Regions from separate parts of the Cyanobium sp. Lug-B genome, predicted to be linked through region 2. Evidence: predicted binding sites of a transcription regulator. Region 2 holds the regulator's gene; the other holds the start of a gene.
The links. The regulator HrcA, encoded in region 2, represses chaperone genes, less so after heat shock. The targets are predictions, from matches to a motif close to TTAGCACTCNNNNNNNNNGAGTGCTAA.

Region 1 (9,733 bases), on a different contig from region 2:
GCCTGCTGACCGAGCCATCCGAGATCTGCCCCTTCACGCCGGAGGAGGTGCTGCAGGGCTCCTATGCGGCGGGCATCACCGATGAATTCCTCGAGCCGGTGCGCCTCAGCGAGGGGCTGCTGGAGTGCGGTGATGGCCTGGTCTGCTTCAACTTCCGCCCCGACCGGGTGCGCCAGATCATCCGTGCCCTGGTCCTGCCGGAGTTCGACGGCTTCCCGCGGGAGTGGCTTGGCCCCCTCCATGTGGTCACTTTCACCCAGTACGAGCAGGGCCTGCCCGTGCGGGTGGCCTTCCCGCCCGAATCCCTCGACGGCCTTCTCGGCCAGGTGGTTTCCGAGCACGGCCTGCGCCAGTTCCGCACCGCCGAGACCGAGAAGTACCCGCACGTCACGTACTTCATGAACGGCGGCATCGAGCAGGCCTTTCCCGGTGAAGACCGCCACCTGGTGCCCTCCCCCCGGGTCGCCACCTATGACCAGGCGCCGGCGATGTCGGCGGAGAAGCTCACCGACAGCTGCATCGCCGCCATCGGCAAGGGGATCTACTCCCTGGTGGTGATCAACTACGCCAACCCCGACATGGTGGGCCACACCGGCCAGATGGAGGCCGCCACCGAAGCCATCGCCACGGTCGACCGCTGCGTGGGCCGGCTCGTGGAGGCCACCACCCGCATGGGCGGCAGCCTGCTGATCACCGCCGACCATGGCAACGCCGAGGTGATGCAGGGCCCCGATGGCCTCCCCTGGACCGCCCACACCACCAACCCGGTGCCGGTGATCCTGGTGGAGGGGGAGAAGCGCAAGCTGCCGGGCCATGGCAACGACGTCACCCTGCGGGAGCATGGCGGCCTGGCCGACATTGCCCCGACCCTGCTGGAGATCCTGGGCCTGCCCAAGCCCGCCCGCATGACCGGCACCTCCCTGGTGGTGCCCGCCTCCGTGCCCGCCGCCCGCATCCCCCAGACCCTCGGCGCCTGAGGCTGCAGGCCCGCGGCGGCTAAGCTGGATCAATGGTCAAGAACATCGTTTCATCGCTCTGGATGCTCAGCGGCGCCCTGCTGATCGTCAGCGTGCTGCTCCACAGCCCCAAGGGGGATGGCATGGGGGGCCTGGCCTCCAGTGGCGGCTCGATGTTCAGCAGCGCCCGCAGCGCCGAGAACACCCTCAACCGCATCACCTGGACCCTGCTCTCCCTGTTTCTGGGGCTGGCCGTGGTGCTGAGCGCCGGCTGGCTGGGCTGAACCGGATGGACCGCCGCAACTTTCTCTCCAGCCTGCTGGCCCGGGTGGGGGCCCCCCTGGCGGGACTGCTGCCTTTCCTGCCCGCCGACCGGGCTCTGGCTGCCGCCAAGGCCACCGATCCGGCCTGGCAGCTGAGCCCGGCGCAATGGCGGAAACGCCTGAGTCCGGCGGCCTATGCGGTGCTCCGCGATGAGGGCACCGAGCGCCCCTTCAGCAGTCCGCTCAACAACGAAAAGCGCAGCGGCACCTACGTGTGTGCCGGCTGCCGCCTGCCCCTGTTCTCCTCCAAGGCCAAGTTCGACTCCGGCACCGGCTGGCCCAGCTTCTGGCAACCCCTGCCCAACGCGGTGGCCACGAAAACCGACTTCAAGCTGATCCTGCCGCGTACCGAATACCACTGCCGCCGCTGTGGCGGCCACCAAGGCCACGTGTTCAACGACGGCCCCAAACCCACCGGCAAACGTTACTGCAACAACGGCGTGGCCCTGGCCTTTGTGCCAGGCGGCTGAACCGCCTGCGGCGGCGGGGGCGTTGTGGGCGGCATGGCGAGTGGATCGTGGCCCAGCTGGGCGCCGATGCGCTCCCGGGCCAGCTGGCGGTACTCGAAGACGTGTTCGCCGGCCGCGCAGAGGCCCAGATAAAGGGCCAGCAGGCGGGGCTGCCGCTGCGCCATCTGCCCCAGCTGCCTCCAGAACTGGCCCCGGAGTTCCGGGCGGCGCAGGCCCTGGTGCCAGACCAGCAGGGCCAGAAGCCTGACGGCCCGGGCCGGCGGCACGTGCATCTGCTGAGCGCAGTGGGGATTGGGGGTGATGGCGAGACAGTGGCGCAGGCAGCGCTCCAGATAGGTGGCGGGCTCGTACATCCGCCAGAGGGCCCGCACGTACTCGTGGCCGATGTCCCAGGCCGGGCGGGAGGGCACGAAGTTCATCAGGGTGTTCTGGTCGCCGCAGCCGCCATCGGCACCCGGCAGCAGTCGTCCCTCCTGCTCCAGCCGGGTCCAGAGCGCCGTGTTCGGCAGGGCCTGGAGAATCCCCAGCATCGGCTGGGGAATGGCCGTCTCGGCGACGAACGCCTCGATGCGCTGCCCCGCGCCAGAGCGTTCCCCGTCGAAGCCGAGGATGAACCCGGCGTAGATAACCAGTCCCGCCGCACTGATCGTCCGGCAGGCTTCGGCGAGGGGATGGCGGGTGTTCTGCCGCTTGCGGGTGAGCTCCAGACTGTCCTGGTCGGGGGTCTCGATGCCCAGGAAGACCCCGAAGAAGCCGGCCCGGGCCATCAGATCGAGCAGCTCGGGCTGCTCGGCCAGATTCACCGAGGCTTCGGTCAGGAAGTTGAAGGGGTAGCGATGCTCCCGCATCCAGGGAATCAGATCGTTCAGCAGACGCTTGACGTTGTGTTGATTGCCGATGAAGTTGTCATCCACCATGAAGATGGATCCCCGCCAGCCCAGGTCGTAGAGGATTTTCAGTTCCCCCAGGATCTGGTGGTTCTCCTTGGTCCGCGGCTTGCGGCCGTAGAGGTTGATGATGTCGCAGAACTCGCAGTTGAACGGACAGCCGCGGGAGAACTGCACCGCCATCATCAGATAGGCGTCGCGTTGCAGCAGGTCGTAGCGGGGCCTGGGGCTGAGGCTGACATCCGGCTTCTCCAGGGCACGGAACACCCCGCAGGGTTCACCTCGCTCGAGGGCCGCCAGGAAGGCGGGAACGGTGATCTCCCCCTCATCCAGGATCAGATAGTGGGCTCCTGATTGCAGCGCATGCTCCGGCAGGGAGGTGGGATAGGGGCCGCCGACCGCCACTTTTTTACCCATCGCCACCGCCAGGCGGATCAGATGGTGAAAGTCCTCGCGCTGCACCAGCATCGCCGAGACGATCACGAGGTCGCACCAGTGCCAGTCGTCCTCCGTCTCCTCGGCCACGTTCCTGTCGTGGAAGCGCAGATGCCAGTGCGGCGGCAGCAGGGAGGCCACCGTGAGGATCCCCAGTGGCGGGATGAAGGCCTTCACGCCGGCCATCTCCAGGAACCGGTCGAACGACCAGAAGGTTTTCGGGAAGTGGGGATAGAGGAGAAGGGCGTTCATCACAGCAGCGGCGGGATGGCGATGGCCCGGCCGCAGGTGCCGGTCTGGTCCTTCCCTTCGAACGTAGGCAGCTGGAGAGGAATCACGCTGCCGCCACACATTTCTTGCTTCCATTCACCCGCCGGTCGCTGGAGTGGAAGCGGGCCTCACTGGCGGCTTTGGCTGATGCGAATCTGCGCCGTCATTGCTGCAAGTTCACGGCGATCTTTCGGCTCCTCGGGACTTTGATCAGCTCTGCGATGGACGCGAAGGCACAAAAAAGCGCCCCCGCAGGGGCGCTTGGAACTGAAAGCGAAGGAGTGGAGATCCGACGCTGACCGCAGGGCGATCAGTAGTCGAAGTCGCCGCCCATGCCGCCGCCGCCACCGGCGGGAGCAGCTTCCTTCTTCTCGGGCAGGTCGGCCACGATGCACTCGGTGGTGAGCACCATGCCGGCGATCGAGGCGGCGTTCTGCAGGCCGGAGCGGGTCACCTTGGCGGGATCGACGATGCCGGCGGCCAGCATGTCGACGTACTCGCCGGTGGCGGCGTTGTAGCCCTCGTTGAAGGGCTTGTTGCGCACGTGCTCGGCGACGACGGCGCCGTTGACACCGGCGTTCTCAGCGATCCGCTTGAGCGGGGCGGTGAGGGACGAGGCCACGATGGTGGCGCCGATCAGCTCCTCGCCGGAGAGGTTGGCGGCCGCCCACTCCTCGAGGGCCGGGGCCAGGTGGGCCAGGGTGGTGCCACCGCCGGGGACGATGCCTTCCTCAACGGCCGCCTTGGTGGCGTTGATGGCATCTTCCAGGCGCAGCTTCTTGTCCTTCATCTCGGTCTCGGTGGCAGCGCCCACCTTGACCACGGCCACACCGCCGCTCAGCTTGGCCAGACGCTCCTGCAGCTTCTCCTTGTCGTAGGAGGAGTCGGTTTCGTCCATCTGCTTGCGGATCTGCTCGCAGCGGGCCTTGACCGCCGCCTCGTTGCCTTCGGCGACGATGGTGGTGGTGTCCTTGTTGATGGTGATGCGACGGGCGGTGCCCAGCATCTCCAGCTTGGTGTTCTCCAGCTTGAGGCCGGCGTCCTCGGTGATCAGCTGACCGTTGGTGAGAACGGCGATGTCCTCGAGCATGGCCTTGCGGCGGTCACCGAAGCCGGGAGCCTTGACGGCGGCGACGTTCAGGACGCCACGCAGACGGTTCACCACCAGGGTGGCGAGGGCTTCCTTCTCGATGTCCTCGGCGATGATCAGCAGGGGCTTGCCGGTGCGGGCGATCTGCTCGAGCACGGGCACCAGGTCCTGGACGAGACCGATCTTCTTGTCGGTCAGCAGGATGTAGGGCTCGTCGAGCACCGCTTCCATCCGCTCGGTGTCGGTGGCGAAGTAGGGCGAGATGTAGCCCTTGTCGAAGCGCATGCCTTCGGTGACCTCCAGTTCGGTGGTCATCGACTTGCCTTCCTCGAGGGAGATCACACCCTCCTTGCCCACCTTGTCCATGGCGTCCGCGATCATGCGGCCCACCTCTTCGTCGTTGCCGGCGGAGATGGTGCCCACCTGGGCGATGGCGTTGGAGTCGGAGATCGGCTTGGCGTGCTCCTCGATCTTGCCGACGAGGAACTCGGTGGCCTTGTCGATGCCCTTCTTGAGGGTGATGGCGTTGGCGCCGGCGGCCACGTTGCGCAGACCCGCCTTGACCATGGCGTGGGCCAGGACGGTGGCGGTGGTGGTGCCGTCACCGGCGGCGTCGTTGGTTTTGCTGGCGGCCTGACGGATCAGGGCCACACCGGTGTTCTCGATGTGGTCCTCCAGTTCGATCTCCTTGGCGATCGTGACGCCGTCGTTGATGATCTGGGGAGCGCCGAATTTCTTCTCCAGCACCACGTTGCGGCCCTTGGGGCCGAGGGTGACGGCGACGGCTTCGGCAAGGATGTCGATGCCGCGTTCGAGCGCCCGGCGGGCTTGCTCGTTATAGATGATGCGCTTGGCCATGGAAGAAAAAAGATTGCTTGGTTGAAGGTGATGCCGACGGAAACGCCGTCAGATCAGTTGACGACGGCCAGGATGTCCTTCTCGGACAGAAGCACGTACTCGTCGGTGCCGAGCTTGATGTCGGTGCCGGCGTACTTGCTGTAGAGCACCTTGTCGCCGACGCCCACTTCAGGAGCCTGACGGGAGCCGTCGTCGTTGCGCTTGCCGGGGCCGATCTGGACCACTTCACCCACCTGGGGCTTTTCCTTGGCGGTGTCGGGCAGAAGGATGCCACCGGCGGTTTTCTCCTCCGATTCGGACACCTTGATGAAAACGCGATCTCCGAGGGGTTTGACCGTGGAGACGCTGAGGGAAACGGCAGCCATGAAATGACGCGAAGAATGGTTGCGAAGACAGCGACGAGGGATCGGCCGGGGCCGGAGCGTCGCTGGGGTGGGGCGAGTTAGCACTCGCGCCCTTCGACTGCCAACCTAGGTGGCGCCCCGGCTCTGACGCCATCCCCGGGCTGTGCGGGTGACCGAACCGCAGACCGTCAGGCCCCCTGCGGTGGTAAGGTTGCGCCGCTTCAGACGGGTGCAGGATCCCGCTGGCACCCCTCCTTCCTTCCTTACCTATGGCTGCTGCCGCTCCCGCCGTCCCTGGTACCAAAGGCACCGTGCGCCAGGTGATCGGCCCGGTCCTCGACGTGGAATTTCCTGCGGGCAAGCTGCCCAAGATCTTCAACGCCCTCCGTATCGAGGGCACCAACTCCGCCGGCCAGCAGGTGGCCCTCACCGCCGAAGTGCAGCAGCTGCTGGGCGACCACCGGGTCCGCGCCGTGGCCATGAGCAGCACCGACGGCCTGGTGCGCGGCATGAGCGCCCTCGACACCGGCGCCCCCATCTCCGTCCCCGTGGGTGAGGCCACCCTGGGCCGCATCTTCAACGTCCTCGGTGAGCCCGTCGACGAGCAGGGTCCGGTCACCAGCACCATGACCGCCCCGATCCACCGCCAGGCTCCCAAGCTCACCGAGCTGGAGACCAAGCCCCGGGTCTTCGAGACTGGCATCAAGGTGATCGATCTGCTGGCCCCCTACCGCCAGGGCGGCAAGGTGGGCCTGTTCGGTGGCGCCGGCGTCGGCAAGACCGTGCTGATCCAGGAGCTGATCAACAACATCGCCAAGGAGCACGGCGGCGTCTCCGTGTTCGGCGGCGTGGGTGAGCGCACCCGTGAGGGCAACGACCTCTACGAGGAGTTCAAGGAGTCGGGCGTGATCAACGCCGACGACCTCTCCAAGTCGAAGGTGGCCCTCTGCTACGGCCAGATGAACGAGCCCCCCGGCGCCCGCATGCGGGTGGGCCTGTCAGCGCTCACGATGGCCGAGCACTTCCGCGACGTGAACAAGCAGGACGTGCTGCTGTTCATCGACAACATCTTCCGCTTCGTCCAGGCCGGCTCCGAGGTGAGCGCCCTGCTGGGCCGCATGCCGTCGGCCGTGGGCTACCAGCCCACCCTCGGCACCGATGTGGGTGAGCTGCAGGAGCGCATCACCTCCACCCTGGAGGGTTCGATCACTTCGATCCAGGCCGTCTACGTCCCCGCCGACGACCTCACCGACCCGGCGCCCGCCACCACCTTCGCCCACCTCGACGCCACCACCGTGCTGAGCCGCGGCCTGGCCTCCAAGGGCATCTACCCGGCGGTCGATCCCCTCGATTCCACCAGCACCATGCTCCAGCCCGCCGTCGTGGGCGACGAGCACTACCGCACCGCCCGGGCTGTGCAGTCCACCCTGCAGCGCTACAAGGAGCTGCAGGACATCATCGCGATCCTGGGTCTGGACGAACTCTCCGAGGACGACCGCCGCACGGTGGACCGGGCCCGCAAGATCGAGAAGTTCCTCTCCCAGCCGTTCTTCGTGGCCGAGATCTTCACCGGCCAGTCCGGTGAGTACGTGAAGCTCGAAGACACCATCAAGGGCTTCAACATGATCCTGGCCGGTGAACTCGACGACCTGCCGGAAGCCGCCTTCTACCTGGTGGGCAACATCGATCAGGTGAAGGCCAAGGCCGCCAAGATCCTCGCCGACGCCAAGTCCTGATCCGGGAAACCCCATGACCCTCACCCTGCGTGTCCTCGCCCCCGATCAGAGCGTCTTCGACGGCACCGCCGACGAAGTGATCCTCCCCGGCACCACCGGCCAGCTCGGCATCCTCACCGGCCACGTCTCCATGCTCACCGCCCTCGACAGCGGCGTGCTGCGGGTGCGGGAGGGTGCCAACTGGCAGTCGATCGCCCTGATGGGGGGCTTCGCCGAGGTGGTGGCCAATGAGGTCACCGTGCTCGTCAACGGCGCCGAGCTGGGCAGCAGCATCAATGCCGCCGCCGCCCAGACCGATTTCGAGGCGGCCCAGCAGGCCGCGGCGGCGCTGGAAGGCTCCGATCCCAGCCCCGAGAAGGTGAAGGCCCAGCAGGCCCTGGCCCGCGCCCGCGCCCGTCTCCAGGCCAGCAAGGGCGCCTGATCGCGCCCCTGCGGACCGGGACGCCGCGGCCATGGGCAAGGGTCGGGAGCTGGGTCTGCAGCTGCGGGAGTGGATCGCCACCGGTTCCGTCAGCCTGGACAACCCCCAGGCCCTGGCCAACCGACTGATCGACGCCCTCGGGGCGGAGGAGGCCTTGCGTGGTCCCGTGCGGGACCTTGCCACCCAGCCCCTGCTGCAGCGGGTGCTGCAGCTCCAGGGTGGACCCCAGCGCAGCGCCGTCGCCGCCCTCAGCAGCCATCTGGCCGGGATCTATGCGCCTGGTGTGCTGGCCGAACTGCTCGACCTGCTCGAAGCCTGCTCCGGCGTGGCCCCCTCCAGGCCCGGCTCCGCTGCGGCTGGCACCGGTTCCCCGGCCGCCGCCATTCCCCTCCCCCTGGGCCGGCTGGAGGCCCTGCGCCCCCTCGGCCCGGGGCTGGCCCTGGCCGCCGCCTCGGCCCCGGTGCTGTTCTGGGCCGGCGGCGAGCTGGAGACGTGGTTCTTCGATCCCTGGGGCTGGGGCAGCGGCCCGGTGCTGGTGGTGGCCCTGGCCCTGATCCAGGCCCTGGCCCTGGGCCCCCTCAAGGGCCTGCGCCGCCGCTGGCCCCTGACCCTCGAGGCCACCGGGGACCCCCACCGCGCCTGGTGCTGGATCACGGCCCCCTGGATCCACGCCGCCAACGGCGAGGCCCTGCTCAACCTGGGGATGCTGGTGATCGTGCTGGGCGGCACGCCGCTGCCGCTCTCCTCCCTGCTGCTGCGCTTCGCGCTCACCGCCCTGGCCACCACGGCGCCGGCGGTGCTGGTGGCCCGCCGGGCCCGGGTGCTGCGGCAGTGGGACGGCGCCTCCGGGCCCATCGCCGCCCTCATCGCCCTGGCCTGCAGCCTCAGCCTGCTGCACTGGAAGGTGCATCCCTTCCCGGTCGGTGAGGTCGACTTTCCGGCCTGGGTGCTGCTGGTGGTGTACGGGGCCCTGCAGCTGGGCTGGCAGCTGCCCCGCCGCGATCCCCAGGACACCAGCACCCCCCTCGCCCGGCTCCTGAGCAGCCCCTGGTGCTGGGGGACCCTGGCCGGCATCGCCTGGGCGCTGGTCACCCGTGCCCAGGAACTGGGCCGGGGCCTGGGCTGGCTCGGCTGAGGGCCTGCTCGGCTTCCCTCAGCCCGCCAGGGCGCGCATGTACCGCCCCCAGAGCTCGGCCACCAGGGCGCCGGAGGCGGCCTCGGCGGGGCGGTTGTCGTCGTTGCCCATCCAGATGCCGGTGAGGATGCGGCTGGAGGGGGAGTAGCCCACGAACAGCACATCGACGCCGTTGTCGGTGGTGCCGGTCTTGCCGCGGGCATCGGCCACCACTCCGGCGGCGCGGCCGGTGCCGCCGCTCACCACCCCCCGCAGCAGGGCATCCATCTCGGCGGCCAGCGCCGGGTCGATCAGCTGCTGGGGCTTCTCGCCGATTGGCGTGGTGACGCCGGCGGCCGGACAGCTGGCCAGGGAGCGCACCGAGCCGCAGATGCCCAGGTCGTAGATGCGCGTCACCCCGTGCAGGGGCACCGAGCGGCCGCCGTTGGCCACCACGGCGTAGGCCCGGGCCAGCTCGTAGAGGAAGGTCTCCTTGCCGCCCAGCACCATCGAGAAGCTCTCCTCCATCGGCGTGCTGATGCCGAGCTGGCGCGCCTTGGCCACCACCTTGTTCAGGCCGGCCTGCTGGGCCAGCCGCAGGGCCACCACGTTCTCGGAGCTGGCAAAGCCCGCCGTCACGCTGGTGCTGCCACCCCCGCTCCGGCAGCCGGCCACGTAGGAGAGGGGGGCGCAGGAGACGGCATCGCCGGGCTTCGCCCCGGCCTCCAGGGCCGCGAGGAAGGCGAACAGCTTGAAGGTGGATCCGGGCTGACGCAGGGCCTGCACCCGATCGAAGCTTGAGCGGCTGTAGTCGCCGCCGCCGACGTAG
Region 2 (7,580 bases):
TCCAGGCCCTGGGCAGCGCCGCCTACCTGGAGCAGATGGACCGGGGATGAGGACCCGGGCCCCTCTTCCCTGGCTGGTGCCGGTCCGGCAGGCCAAGCTGGTCGGCGATCGTCGATCCTCCGGGGCCAGGCCCCGCTCCCGCTGATGCTCGAGCGGCTGGTCCTGCCCCCCTGGCTGCGGTTCTCCCTGGCCCTGCCCCTGCTGGTGCTCAACCTCTGGGTGCTGCGCCAGCTGCTGGTGCCCCTGGCGCCGTTCCCGGCCCTGTTCCTGACGGCGGCCCTGCTGGCCTTCCTGCTCGACATCCCCAGCCGCTGGCTGATCCAGCGGGGGCTGCCGCGGGCCCTGGCCCTGCTGCTGGTGCTGGGCCTGAGCCTCTCGGCGGTGGTGCTGGCGGCCCTGGTGCTGGTGCCGCGCCTGGTGGAGCAGCTCGGCGACCTGGTGCTCGCCCTCCCGGGCTGGCTGGCGGAGGGGGAAACCCTGCTGGGGCAGCTGCAGAGCTGGGCCACCGAGCGGGGGCTGCCCACCGATTTCGGCGGCCTGAGCAGCGATCTGATCACCCGCACCAGCAAGATCGCCTCCCAGCTGAGCCAGCAGGTGCTGGGGATCCTGGGGGCCACCGTGAGCATCACCGTCAACACGGTGATCGTGCTGGTGCTGGCGGTGTTCCTGCTGCTGGGGGGCGAAGGCATCGCCAGGGGCTTGGCGGAATGGCTTCCCTCCGGCACCCGCGCCCTGGTGCTCAGCACCCTGGATCGCACCTTCCGGGGCTACTTCGCCGGCCAGGTGGTGCTGGCCCTGATCCTCAGCGGCGCCCAGTGCCTGGTGTTCACCCTGCTGGGGATTCCCTACGGCGTGCTGTTCGCGGTGGCGATCGGCTTCACCACCTTGATCCCCTACGCCAGTGCCCTCACCATCGTGGGGGTGAGCGTGCTGCTGGCCCTCGAGGATCCGCGCACCGGCCTGGAGGTGCTGGCGGTGGCGATCAGCGTCGGCCAGGTGGTCGACCAGGTGATCCAGCCGCGGCTGATGGGGTCGATCGTGGGGCTGCAGCCGGCCTGGCTGCTGATCAGCCTGCCGATCGGCGCCCGGCTGGGGGCGCTGATGGGGCTGGGGGAACTACTGGGCCTGCTGCTGGCGGTGCCGGTGGCCAGCTGCGCCAAGACCTTCCTCGATGCCTGGGCGCTGCGCCTGCGCGCCGAACCCCTCAGGCCTCCGCCGGAGCCGGAATGATGCCGCGGCGCTCCAGTTCCGCCATCACCTGGGCCACCGAATCCTCGAGGCCCTGCTCGCCGGTGGCCACCCGCAGCTCGGGGGCCTCCGGGGCCTCATAGGGGCTGGAGATGCCGGTGAACTCCTTGATCTCGCCGGCCCTGGCCTTGGCGTAGAGCCCCTTGGTGTCCCGCTGTTCGCAGACCGCCAGGTCGGCGGCGCAGTGGATCTCGAGGAAATCACCCGCCTCCACCAGCTCCCGGGCCCGCTGACGGTCGGCGCGGAAGGGGGAGACGAAGGCGGTGAGCACCACCACGCCGGCATCCAGGAACAGCTTGGCCACCTCACCGATGCGGCGGATGTTCTCCTCCCGGTCGGCGTCCGAGAAGCCCAGATCGCTGCACAGCCCGTGGCGGACGTTGTCGCCATCGAGCACGTAGCAGGCCAGCCCCTGCTCGAACAGGGCCGAATTCACCGCATTGGCCAGGGTGCTCTTGCCTGCCCCCGACAGGCCCGTGAACCAGAGGATGGCGCTGCGGTGGCCCCGCTGGTGGGCCCGGGCGGCCCGGGTCACGGTGGAGTGGTGCCAGACGATGTTGGTGGCCTTGGCCGGCGAGGTCATCTCGGACACGGAAACGGGGCGGTGGCTTCGGGGCGCATTCTCCCCTACCCCCCCGCCTGCTTCGGTCGGTAGCCGTCCTTCTCCAGGGCGGCCAGAGCCGCCGCCACGTGGTCCCCCTGCAGTTCGATCACCCCGTCCTTGAGGGTGCCACCGGTGCCGGCGCTGGCCTTCAGCCGCTTGAGCAGCAGGCGCAGCTCGGCCTCGGACGCCTCCAGCCCGGTGATGGCGGTGACCAGCTTTCCCCCCTTGCCCGCCTTGGTGCGCTGCACCCTCACCTTCTGCAGTGCCCGGGGCGTCGTGGCCGGGGCGGCCTCCGGCCGCTGCAGGCTGTCCGGCCCGCTGAACTCCCGCCAGCCCCCCTTAGGCATCGGTGGGCCCTCCCGCGATCAGCCGCCTGAAGCGGCGGCCGGTGGCGGCCACCAGCCGGGAGGGCAGCGACCTGGGGCGCATCGTCTCGGGCAGGGTGGGGGGGTCGGAGAAGTCGTAGCCATCCCCGACGCGGTGCCGGGCCAGGGCCTTGTGGCCGGCGGCGGCCGTGTAGTGGCAGACGTAGGACCGGCGGGTGAGGCTGGGATCGCGCATCGGGGTGCCGCCGTGGATCAGGGCCCCGTGCCAGATCAGCACATCGCCCCGGCGGGGCAGGTAGATGCTCGGGGTCCAGCCCTGGGCGTCGATCAGGGCCTGCAGGTACGGCCCGTAACCCGCCGCCCTGCGGGGATCGCCGTCGCGGCTGGCGAGGATGCCGCCCCCGTTCCAGTCGTAGAACTGATCGGCCTCCAGCCGATGGGAGCCCTTGTAGTAGACGAGCGGTCCGGCCCGATCGCTGATGTCCTCCAGGGGGATCCAGGCGGCGGCCAGGTGGCCCAGGCGGTTGTGGTGGTGCACGTAGGAGAAGTCCTGGTGGAGGGACTGCTCGCTGCTCTTCCAGAAGGTGAGCGTCTGGATCAGCCCCGGCGCCGAACCGAAGAGTTCATCGAGGAAATGGATGATGGGATCGGCGAAGGCCAGCGAGCGGGCCGCCTCGAAGTAACGGTGCAGGTCGTTGAGCTTCAGCCCCGGGCCGGCATCGCGGAGATCGGTGATGCCGAGCAGCGACAGATTGCGCAGGACCCGGGCCTCGTAGTGCTCCGCCTTGCCGTCGATGCCGATCATCCCGTGCAGCAGCGAGGTGCGGGCCAGAGCCGGCAGGGCCTCGAGGTCGCGGTCCATCCGGTCGAGGAGCTCCGGGTCCAGCACCTGCGGAAAGATCACCACCCCATCCCGCAGGAACTCGAGCACGGGGCCCGAGTAGATCCGGCCGGCCAGTTCCGGCTGCTGTCGATACAGGCGTTCCGCCAGAGGCAGGGAGGTCAGATAGTCGGCGGGAAGCATCTGTGGCGTTCGTGGGCGACTCGGTCGGCAGCCGTTCCGGTGCGGGGTTCTCCGGTGGCGTCCGGATGGCCCCTCCGCCGCTGCCGCCCCGGGTGGCGGCTCCCTAAGGTGAATTATCTCCCCTTGCGCAGCGCCGGTGACCAGCACCGCCCCAACCCGCAGCGCCGATCCTGCCGAGCTGCAGCCGTCGGTCCGCCCGGATGGCCTGGGCCGTTTCGGCCCCTTCGGCGGGCAGTACGTCCCGGAAACGCTGATGCCCGCCCTGGCGGAACTGGAGGCGGCCGCGGCCGAGGCCTGGGCCGATCCCGCTTTCACCGCCCGGCTGGATCACCTGCTGCGCACCTACGTGGGCCGGCCCACCCCCCTGTATGAGGCCGAACGGCTCACGGCCCACTACCAGCGGCCTGAGGGTGGTCCGCGCCTGTGGCTGAAGCGGGAGGACCTCAACCACACCGGCGCCCACAAGATCAACAACGCCCTGGGCCAGGCCCTGCTGGCGCTGCGGATGGGCAAGAAGCGGATCATCGCCGAAACCGGCGCCGGCCAGCATGGTGTCGCCACGGCCACGGTCTGTGCCCGTTTCGGCCTGGAGTGCGTCATCTACATGGGCGCCGAGGACATGCGCCGCCAGGCCCTGAACGTGTTCCGGATGCGGCTGCTGGGGGCCACAGTCCAGCCCGTCACCGCCGGCACCGCCACCCTCAAGGACGCCACCAGCGAAGCCATCCGCGACTGGGTCACCAACGTGGAGAGCACCCACTACATCCTCGGCTCGGTGGCCGGCCCGCACCCCTACCCGATGCTGGTGCGGGATTTCCACGCCGTGATCGGCCAGGAGGCCCGGAGCCAGTGCCTGGAGGCCTTCGGCCGGCTGCCGGATGTGCTGATCGCCTGCGTGGGCGGCGGCTCCAACGCCATGGGGCTCTTCCATCCCTTCGTCGAGGACGCCTCCGTGCGCCTGATCGGGGTCGAGGCGGCCGGCGAGGGTGTCGCCACCGGCCGCCACGCCGCCACCATCACCGAGGGCCGGGTGGGGGTGCTGCACGGTGCCATGAGCCTGCTGCTGCAGGACGACGAGGGCCAGGTGCAGGAGGCCCACTCGATCAGCGCCGGCCTCGACTACCCAGGCGTCGGTCCGGAGCACAGCTACCTGCGCCAGATCGGCCGGGCCGAGTACGCCGCCGTCACCGATGCCCAGGCCCTGGAGGCCCTGCAGCGGGTGAGCGAACTGGAGGGCATCATCCCGGCGCTGGAGACGGCCCACGCCTTCGCCTGGCTGGAGTCCCTCTGCCCCACCCTGGCCCCCGGCACCGAAGTGGTGCTCAATCTCTCCGGCCGCGGCGACAAGGACGTCAACACGGTGGCGGAAAAGCTGGGCGACGGGCTGGCGGGGTAGGTCCTCCCTGGGGCCCTCAGAGGGGGTCGTGCTCCCAGGGGAAACGCGGCAGCTTGTTGAGCCCCTCCTGCATGTGGCGGGCCCAGACGTCCATGGTGTGCTGGATCTCGGGAGCGTCCTTCTCCAGCTTCAGGTGCCGGGTCACCTTGAAGGCATCGCGGGGCAACAGGGCGATCTCGAAGGGCGGCCCCACGGTGAGATTGGAGCGCCTTGTGACGATCTCCGACACCAGGCAGAGCCGCGCCGCATCCTCCAGGGAGAGGTCGGGGCGGCCGATGTAATCGAGGGGAGGCTTGCCGTACTTGGTTTCGCCGATCTGCAGGAAGGGCGTGTCATCGGTGGCCATGATCGCGTTCCCCTGGGGATAGATCATGTAGAGCCCGTGGGGCTGGCCCGCGATCTGGCCGCCGAGGATGAAGCTGGCCTCGCCGCTGGCACCCGCCTGGCGCAGGTTGGGATTGAACTCCTTCTGCACCATCACGTTGAGCCGCCCGATGTAGTCGGCCACCTCGAACAGGTAGCGGGCGGTGAGCATGCTCGGCCCGGCGGGGGGGTCGTCCTGGCGGGTCCACTGGGGGCTGGGGCCGGCGCCATGGTTCTCGATGTCACGGCGGATCCGGTTGAGCACCGCCTGGGTGGTGCCCAGGTTGCCGGCCGCCATGAGCACGAACAGCCGGTCAGGGGCCGGCGCCAGCACGTGCATCTTGCTGTAACTCGAGATGTAGTCCACCCCCGCGTTGGTGCGGGAGTCGGAGGCGAACACGAGGCCGCTGTGGAGCAGGAAGCCGAGGCAATAGGTCATCAGCTGAGCAGCCTCTCCAGGATCGAGGCCACCGACTGAACCGCGGCGCGGGCGGTGGCGTAGGCCATCCGCATCGGACCCACCAGGCCCACCTGGCCGCGGCCGCCGTGTCCCGTGCGGTAGGTGGCCTGCACCACCGAGCACTGGCCGAGGGCCGCGTGGGGATGCTCGGTGCCGATCCAGATCGCTTCGGTCGCGACCGGGGCCTGGGGGCCGGTGATACCCAGCAGGGCACGGGGGCCATGCTCCACCAGCTGCACCACGGGCAGCAGGCTGGAACTGTGGCGGAATTCGGGCTGGGCCAGCAGCCCGCCCAGGCCGGCGGCCACCACAGCATCGAGCTCCTCGCTGCGGATGCGGCCGTGGCTGTCGAGGGCCTGGCGCAGCAGTCCGCCGCTGCGGCGCAGCTCCGCCGGCAGCCGTTCCCAGGGGATGCGGCCGTCGCCGCCGGCCCTGAGCTGCTGGTTGCTCCAGCGCTCCAGGATCGGCAGCTCCTCCTCCAGCCCGGCGCCCAGGCGCAGGTTGAGGCTGGTGCTGAAATCGGGCCCCTGGACGAGGAACACCAGCAGCCGGTCGCCGCTGGGCACGAGCCGCACCGCCTGCAGCAGGGGGCTGGGCCGCTGGGGGCGGGTGATCAGGCTGAGCAGGCCGGTGAGATCGGCCAGGCGGCGGGCCAGGTGCAGCAGCAGATCATCGAGGGCGGCCCACTGCAGGCTGATGCCGGCCAGCTCGCGCTCCAGCTGCAGGGCGGCGGCCCCCGGGGCCGGCAGCAGCTGATCGACGTAAAGGCGGTAGCCGCGCTGGCTGGGGATCCGGCCGGCGGACGTGTGGGGCTGGGTCAGCAGGCCGCGCTGCTCCAGGGCCCCCATGGCCGTCCGCACCGTGGCGGGGCTGGCCGGCAGCCCGAAACGCCGGACCAGCGTGTGGCTGCCCACGGGTTCGACGGTGTCCACGTAGTGCCGCACCGTGGCCTGGAGGACCTCCTGTTGTCGGCGCGGCAGCGTGTCCAAGGAATGGGGGGAAAAGTTGAAAAGCTAAACAGAACCTTCATCCTAGGTGCGACGGACCCGCCCTCCGCCGTGGAAGGGGGTTCAGTAACGGGGAACCCGGGGATCCACCTCCCGGCTCCAGGCGTCGATACCCCCCTGCAGGTTCCAGACCTCGCCGTAGCCCTGCTCCTGCATCAGCCAGCAGGCGAAGTGCCAGCTGCGGATGCCGGCATGGCACAGCACCACCACCGGCTGTTGCCGGTCGAGCAGGGTCTCCAGCTCCGGGATCCATTCGCCGGAGCGGCTCAGGGGCAGATGCACCACCGGGTGGGGCAGGCGTGCCTCCTCGAGCTCCCGGTCCTCCCGCACGTCCACGATCCGGAGCGGTTCCCCCTCCGCCAGGCGCCGCTGCAGCTCCATGGCGGAGAGGCTGCGGGGGGGGGCCGGAGGGGTCGGCTCGTCCATGGCGGGCGTCGGAGGGGGGGTGGCGTCAGGATGGTCCCATCCTGCTGAGAACGCATGAAGGCCCGCCCATTCCTGGCGGTGCTGCTGGCCCTGGTGCTGGTGGTGTTCGGTCTGGGGCTCGGTGGCTGGTGGCTGGTGTGGCAGCGCAGTGCCCTGCGTCTCCAGCGGCTGCCGCTGGAGGTGCCGCGGGCGGCCCAGTTCGTGCCCCGGGACGCCCCCTTCAGCCTCCACCTGTTCACCGACGGCGAGCAGCCCCTCGACTACGCCCGGGCCGTCGCCCCGCCCCGCCAGCGACGCCAGGCGGCGGAGGCGGTCGGCCGGCTGCGCGACGGGGCCTTCGCCGCGGCCGGTCTCGACTACGGGACGGAGCTGAGCTCCTGGCTGGCGGCACCGGTGGGTCTGGCCCTGTTCGAGGCGGATGCCGGCGGCGCGGCGGGGTCGACCCGCCGGGGGGGCTGGCTGCTGGTGCTGGGTAGCCGGGACGACGGCGGCGCCCGCCGCTTTCTGCAGCGTTTCTGGCAGACCCGCAGCCTGGCGGGCACGGATCTCCAGATCAGCACCTACCGGGGCCTGGGGCTGATCAGCGGCCGGGGGGCCCTGCTGGGCCGGACGCCGATGCCCCTGGCCACGGCCCTGGTGGATGACGACCTCGTCCTGATCGCCTCGGGACGGGGGGTGCTGGAGCAGGCCCTCGACGTGTCCCAGATCGATGAGCTCAACCAGGCC

Region 1: a site for HrcA is predicted at 5,732-5,758, ahead of groES (co-chaperone GroES). Genes of this name have one in related genera too.

Annotation. Positions count from the first base shown of each region.
Region 1 covers NZ_JAGQBM010000043.1:2,278-12,010, reverse strand. The annotation lists gene gpmI (2,3-bisphosphoglycerate-independent phosphoglycerate mutase) at 1-977, shown strand, start outside; gene secG (preprotein translocase subunit SecG) at 1,010-1,240, shown strand; gene msrB (peptide-methionine (R)-S-oxide reductase MsrB) at 1,246-1,749, shown strand; gene KBY81_RS11080 (B12-binding domain-containing radical SAM protein) at 1,704-3,323, opposite strand; gene groL (chaperonin GroEL) at 3,652-5,289, opposite strand; gene groES (co-chaperone GroES) at 5,343-5,654, opposite strand; gene atpD (F0F1 ATP synthase subunit beta) at 5,903-7,369, shown strand; gene atpC (ATP synthase F1 subunit epsilon) at 7,383-7,790, shown strand; gene KBY81_RS11055 (rhomboid family intramembrane serine protease) at 7,822-8,925, shown strand; gene KBY81_RS11050 (transglycosylase domain-containing protein) at 8,944-9,733, opposite strand, start outside.
Region 2 covers NZ_JAGQBM010000092.1:779-8,358, forward strand. The annotation lists gene purE (5-(carboxyamino)imidazole ribonucleotide mutase) at 1-50, shown strand, start outside; gene KBY81_RS15595 (AI-2E family transporter) at 145-1,230, shown strand; gene cysC (adenylyl-sulfate kinase) at 1,205-1,831, opposite strand; gene KBY81_RS15605 (translation initiation factor) at 1,876-2,199, opposite strand; gene KBY81_RS15610 (phytanoyl-CoA dioxygenase family protein) at 2,192-3,202, opposite strand; gene trpB (tryptophan synthase subunit beta) at 3,339-4,598, shown strand; gene KBY81_RS15620 (proteasome-type protease) at 4,615-5,400, opposite strand; gene KBY81_RS15625 (heat-inducible transcriptional repressor HrcA) at 5,400-6,410, opposite strand; gene KBY81_RS15630 (rhodanese-like domain-containing protein) at 6,492-6,854, opposite strand; partial or broken gene KBY81_RS15635 (DUF3352 domain-containing protein) at 6,909-7,580, shown strand, end outside.